Linked DNA regions of Actinoallomurus bryophytorum. The protein of the gene in region 2 interacts with the protein of the main gene of each other region in a pairwise test. Links are inferred from orthologs where the notes say so. Each region holds a gene or a part of one and is shown on either strand. Other genes may lie near its edges.

Region 1 (2,943 bases), 4.1 Mb from region 2 along the record:
TTCGGCATCGTGCCGATCGTCAACGAGAACGACACGGTCGCGACCGACGAGATCCGTTTCGGCGACAACGACCGGCTCGCCGCGCTGGTCGCCCATCTCGTACGCGCGGACGCGCTGATCCTGCTCTCCGACGTCGACGCGCTCTATACCGGCGACCCGCGGCTGCCCGGCGCCCGGCGGATCGAGAACGTCCACGGGCCCGCCGACCTGGAGGGCGTACGCCTGGGCGGGTCCGGACGGGTCGGCACCGGCGGCATGGTCACCAAGGTGGAGGCCGCACGCATCGCCGGGGTGCCGGTCGTCCTGACCGACGCGGCCTCGGCCGGCGCGGCACTGGCCGGCGAGGACGTCGGGACCTACTTCCACCCTGCCGGGGCGCGCCCGTCGGCCCGGCGTCAGTGGCTCGCGCACGCCACGACCGGCCAGGGCCGGCTGCGCCTCGATCCCGGCGCGGTCGAGGCGGTGCTGCGCCGCGGCAAGTCGCTGCTGCCCGCCGGGATCACCGGCGTCGAGGGCGACTTCAGCGCCGGTGACCCCGTCGACCTGTACGCCGAGCAGGGCGGGCTGGTCGCCCGCGGGCTGGTCAACTACGACGCGGGGGAGATCCCCGAGCTGATGGGCCGCTCGACGCGCTGGCTGGCGCGAGAGCTCGGTCCCGAGTACGAACGCGAGATCATTCACCGGGACGACCTGGTCGTCCTGGCCGTTACGGAAGCACGGACCCCGGCGGGGTAACAGGAGGAATCGTGGGCACCCAGGAGCAGGTTCTCGACGTCGCGCGGCGCGCCCGGCAGGCCGCCGCCGAACTCGCCCCGCTGCCGCGCGGCACGAAGGACGCCGCGCTGCACGCGATCGCGGACGCCCTAATCGCCCGGGCACCCGAGATCGTCCGCGCCAACGCCACCGACGTCGAGCGGGCCCGCGAGGCTGGCACCTCCGAGTACATGATCGACCGGCTGAGCCTGTCCACCGAGCGGATCGAGGCGATCGCGGCGGCCGTACGCCATGTGGCCTCGCTGCCCGACCCGGTGGGGGAGTCGGTACGCGGCTACACGCTGCCGAACGGCCTGGACCTGCGGCAGGTGCGTGTACCGCTGGGTGTCGTCGGCATCATCTACGAGGGACGGCCCAACGTCACCGTCGACGCCGCCGCCCTGACCCTGAAGAGCGGGAACGCCGTGCTGCTACGGGGTTCGTCCTCCGCGTACGACTCCAACACGGCGCTGGTCGAGGTCATGCGGTCCGCGCTCACCGGCCTCCCCGCCGACGCCATCCAGCTCGTCCCGGGCCGTGACCGCGACTCGGTGAAGTACCTGATGCGCGCACGCGGCCTGGTCGACGTACTGATCCCGCGTGGCGGGGCAGCACTGATCAACTCGGTGGTCGAGGAGTCGACGGTGCCGGTCATCGAGACCGGCGTGGGCAACTGCCACGTCTACGTCGACGCGGACGCCGACCTCGACATGGCGATCGACATCCTGATCAACGCCAAGGTCCAGCGTCCGTCGGTGTGCAACGCGGCCGAGACGGTGCTCGTGCACCGTGACATCGCCGAGGCGTTCGTACCCCGCGCCCTGAAGGCGTTGGGCGAAAAGGGCGTGACCGTGCACGGCGACGCCGCGATGCGCGCGTACTCCGGGGACGTCGTGGAGGCCACCGAGAAGGACTGGAGCGAGGAGTACCTCTCACTCGACCTGGCCGCGGCCGTGGTCGACTCGCTGGAGGACGCCGTGGCCCACATCCGCCGGTACGGTTCGGCGCACACCGAGGCGATCGTGACGACCTCCCAGTCGGCGGCGCGCCGGTTCGTGGCGCTGGTCGACTCGGCGGCCGTGATGGTCAACGCCTCGACGCGGTTCACGGACGGGGAGGAGTTCGGCTTCGGCGCGGAGATCGGCATCTCGACCCAGAAGCTGCACGCCCGAGGCCCGATGGGCCTGCCCGAGCTGACCTCGACCAAGTACGTGGTCACCGGCGAGGGCCACATCAAGGGCGTCTGAGGCAAGGCTCCGCCGCGGCCCTGGCGTACGGGGCCGCGGCGCACGTCCTTCCGCGGCGGCGGACATTCCCGATGACTCGCTGGTCGAATCCGGCCATACCTGCTAACTTTTCCTTGCAGATGCAAAATACCGTTGGGAGCTTCCGTGCCGACCGGGGATGAGCTCGTGCAGGTGCTGGCGACGCTCGCCAACCCGCACCGCATGCGCGTCGTCGCGGCGCTGACGCGCGAGCGCAACTACGTCAGCCGGCTGGCGCGCGACCTCGGCATCAGCCGCGCGTTGCTCCAGGTCCACCTCCGCAAGCTGCAGGCGGCCGGCCTCGTGTCGGCCGAGCTGGAGCTGTCCGAGGACGGGAAGGCGATGAAGTTCTACGAGGTGACCCCCTTCTCCATCCAGCTCACCCCGGACGCCGTCGCGGCGGCCGTACTCACTCTCAGCACACCCGAGATCGTCCAGCGCGGCGGCGAGGAGGAATCACCCTGATGAACGGGCACGCACTGGCGGAAGCCATCGGAGCCGCCGGAATCTTCACGGCGATCACCGTGACCATCTGGCAGGTCGCCGTCACCTGGCGGGCCAAGGTGCTGGCACCCCGCGAGGGGAAGTACCAGAGGCTCGCCGAGACCTCGGCGGCCGTACAGGAGCACACCGAACTCCAGCTCCGGGAGATCACCCTGCTCCTGGAGGACATGCGGGGCCGGGTGGTCGCGCTGGAACGGATCCTCAAAGAGGTCGAGTAACCGACCGGAAGACCCTGGGCCGCCGAGCGGCAACTCGACGGCCCAGGTGTGGAAGAAGCACCGCCTCGCCCGAGGGCGAGTTCTCTCGCATGCCCCTTCAAGGAAAAGGACAGCAGTTCATGCTGCGTACTGGCAAGTCGGCGGCCCCACCCGCACCGACCGTCGGGGGATCGCCTCCTGCGGCCCCACTGGTCGAACGCGTG
Region 2 (3,070 bases):
CTTCCGGCGGATCATCCTGCCCAACCTGCTGCCCGCGATGATCTCCGGGACCGCGCTGGCCTTCACCCGGTCGATCGCCGAGTTCGGCTCCACCGTGCTGATCTCCGGCAACCTGCCGTTCAAGACGCAGGTGGCCGCGGTGCAGATCTTCGGGCAGATCGAGAACGACAACACCGCCTCGGCGGCCGCCGTGTCGACCGCCCTGCTGGTGGTCGCGTTCGTGTTGCTGGTGGCCCTGGACCTGGTGCAGAGGTGGGGGTCGCGTCGTGGCTGAGCGCTCGAGTGCCCAAAAGCCGAGACGATCGGTGAGCAGGTACGCGTTGCGGGCCGTGGCGCTGGTCTACCTGCTGTTCCTGTTGATCCTGCCGGTGGCGCTGATCTGCTGGAAGACCTTCCAGCACGGGCTCGGCCCCTTCTTCGACGCGCTCACGACACACGAGGCGCTCCACGCCTTCCAGGTGACGTTCATCGTCGCGCTGTGCGCGGTCGCGCTGAACACCGTCTTCGGGATCGGCACCGCGGTCCTGCTGGTCCGCCATCACTTCCCCGGCAAGCGGATCCTCAACGCGGTGATCGACCTGCCGCTGGCGGTCTCCCCGGTCGTGGTCGGCCTGGCGCTGATCCTGGTGTACGGGAAGTTCTCCTCGTTCGGTGGCTGGCTGGAGGACCACGGCATTCAGATCATCTTCTCGACGCCCGGCATGGTCCTGGCCACCGTGTTCGTGTCGCTGCCGCTGGTCGTACGCGCCGTCGTCCCGGTTCTGGAGGAGCTGGGCGAAGAGCAGGAACAGGCCGCCCAGACGCTGGGCGCGGGCCGGTGGCAGACCTTCCGGCGCATCACCATCCCCGGCATCCGCTCGGCCCTGGCCTACGGCATCGTGCTCTGCCTGGCACGGGCACTCGGCGAGTACGGCGCGGTCGCGGTCGTGTCGGGGCGCCTGGTCGGCCAGACCCAGACCCTCACGCTGTACGTCGAGGAACGCTTCCAGAACTTCGAGCAGCCCGCCGCGTTCGCCGCCGCCACCGCGCTCGCGCTGATCGCCATCGTCAGCCTGCTCGTCATCAAACTGCTCCAGCGAAAGGCTGACTGATGGCCATCGAAGCCCGCCACATCAACAAGGCGTTCGGCACCACCCCGGTGCTGCATGACGTGTCGGTGGAGGTCGCCTCCGGCTCACTCACCGCGCTGCTCGGGCCCTCCGGCGGCGGCAAGTCGACGCTGCTGCGGGTGATCGCCGGGCTGGAGCAGCCGGACTCGGGCACCGTGCTGATCTCCAGTAACGACGTCACCCGGCTGGCTCCGCAGCGGCGCAATGTCGGCTTCGTGTTCCAGCACTACGCGGCGTTCAAGCACATGACCGTCTTCGACAACATCGCGTTCGGCCTGCAGATCCGCAAACGCCCCAAGAGCGAGATCCACAAGCGGGTGCACGAACTGCTGGAGCTCGTCCATCTCGACCAGTTCGCCAAGCGCTACCCGGCGCAGCTGTCCGGCGGCCAGCGGCAGCGGATGGCGCTGGCCAGGGCGCTGGCGGTCGAGCCCGAGGTGCTGCTGCTGGACGAGCCGTTCGGCGCGCTGGACGCCCAGGTCCGCAAGGAGCTGCGCGCCTGGCTGCGCCGGCTGCACGACGAGGTGCACGTGACGACCGTGTTCGTCACCCATGACCAAGAGGAGGCGATCGAGGTCGCCGACACCATCGTGGTGCTGGCCGGTGGCCGGGTGGAGCAGTCCGGCAGCCCGCATGAGGTGTACGACAACCCGGCCAACCAGTTCGTGATGCGCTTCCTCGGCCCGGTGACCGAGCTGGACGGCCGCCTGGTCCGCCCGCACGACATCGAGCTGACCACCGAACCCGAGCCGGGCAGCACCGAGGCTACGGTCGAACGCGTGGTCCGGCTGGGCTTCGAGGTCCGGGTGGAGATGAGACTCGGGGAACAGGACGCGTGGGCCCAGGTCACCCGGGGGCTGGCCGAACGACTTGGGCTGGCGCCGGGTGAGACCGTGCATGTCCGGCCCAGCTCCGACGCTCGGACCCTCGCCATCGCCTGAGCCTGTGCACATCACCGCACGTACCGACTACGCCCTACGGGCCGTACTCGCCCTGGCCGCGGCGGACCCCGCCACCGTCACCGCCGGCGCGCTGGCGGCCGGGGAGGGCATGCCGCTGGCCTTCCTGAAGACCATTCTCAGTGAACTACGCGGCGCCGACCTCATCGCCACCCAGCGCGGCCCGGAGCGCGGCTACCGGCTGACCCGGCCCGCCACCGAGATCTCGGTCGGCGAGGTCATCCGGGTGGTCGACGGCTCGCTCACCGACATCCGCGGCGAGCCGGCCGCCGACGCCTGCTACGAAGGCACGGCGACGCACCTGCGCCACGTCTGGCTGGCCGCCGACACGGCGGTGCAGAACATCGTCGACCAGGTGACCCTTGCCGACGTCGTCACCGGCAACCTGCCCCCGCACGTCCGTGACCTCACCGGCTGAGCCGGGCCGTACACGGTCGTGCCGGAAGAGGACGTGCTGGGAACGTCAAGGTGTCTCCTGGCCGAACTTGCTCCCCGGTGAACCCGAAACAGGGGTGGCGTTGCGCCGGGGCCCTCTCCGGGGCGGCTAGGCTCGTGGGGCGAAACGTCCCGTAGTGATTACAAGGAGATCAAGTGTCGTCGATCGACGCCGTACACGCTCGGGAGATCCTCGACTCCCGTGGTAATCCCACCGTCGAGGTCGAGGTGCTGCTCGACGACGGCAGCGAGGCGCGCGCCGCGGTGCCGAGTGGAGCCTCGACCGGTCAGTTCGAAGCGGTCGAACTCCGCGATGGCGGCGAGCGCTACAACGGAAAGGGCGTCGAGAAGGCCGTCCTCGGAGTGCTCGACGAGATCGCGCCCGAGCTGCTCGGCTACGACGCCGACGACCAGCGCCTCATCGACCAGGCGCTCATCGACCTGGACGGCACGCCGGACAAGTCCCGCCTCGGCGCGAACGCCCTCCTCGGCGTGAGCCTGGCGGTGGCCAAGGCGGCCGCCAAGACGGCGAACCTCCCGCTGTTCCGTTACGTCGGTGGCCCCAAC

What was found.
Region 1: the proteins of FB559_RS06695 (region 2) and FB559_RS25800 interact in binary tests that used the Escherichia coli proteins (3 or more experiments, as listed by UniProt). The link is inferred for Actinoallomurus bryophytorum from one-to-one orthologs.

Annotation. Positions count from the first base shown.
Region 1 is NZ_VFOZ01000001.1:5,503,971-5,506,913, forward strand. The notes cover bases 1-2,873. They hold FB559_RS25800 (glutamate-5-semialdehyde dehydrogenase), read left to right. Parts: upstream 1-746; coding sequence 747-2,000; downstream 2,001-2,873. Other genes in these bases: proB (glutamate 5-kinase), read left to right, coding at 1-735; FB559_RS25805 (ArsR/SmtB family transcription factor), read left to right, coding at 2,145-2,483; FB559_RS25810 (hypothetical protein), read left to right, coding at 2,483-2,740; FB559_RS25815 (MMPL family transporter), read left to right, coding at 2,860-2,873. Outside these bases: more of FB559_RS25815, read left to right, coding at 2,874-2,943. UniProt on the Escherichia coli protein: Catalyzes the NADPH-dependent reduction of L-glutamate 5-phosphate into L-glutamate 5-semialdehyde and phosphate. The product spontaneously undergoes cyclization to form 1-pyrroline-5-carboxylate.
Region 2 is NZ_VFOZ01000001.1:1,411,262-1,414,331, reverse strand. The notes cover bases 71-3,070. They hold FB559_RS06695 (sulfate/molybdate ABC transporter ATP-binding protein), read left to right. Parts: upstream 71-1,090; coding sequence 1,091-2,050; downstream 2,051-3,070. Other genes in these bases: eno (phosphopyruvate hydratase), read left to right, coding at 2,660-3,070; FB559_RS06690 (RrF2 family transcriptional regulator), read left to right, coding at 2,055-2,486; FB559_RS06700 (sulfate ABC transporter permease subunit), read left to right, coding at 267-1,091; cysT (sulfate ABC transporter permease subunit CysT), read left to right, coding at 71-274. In the rest of the region: more of cysT, read left to right, coding at 1-70. UniProt on the Escherichia coli protein: Part of the ABC transporter complex CysAWTP involved in sulfate/thiosulfate import. Responsible for energy coupling to the transport system.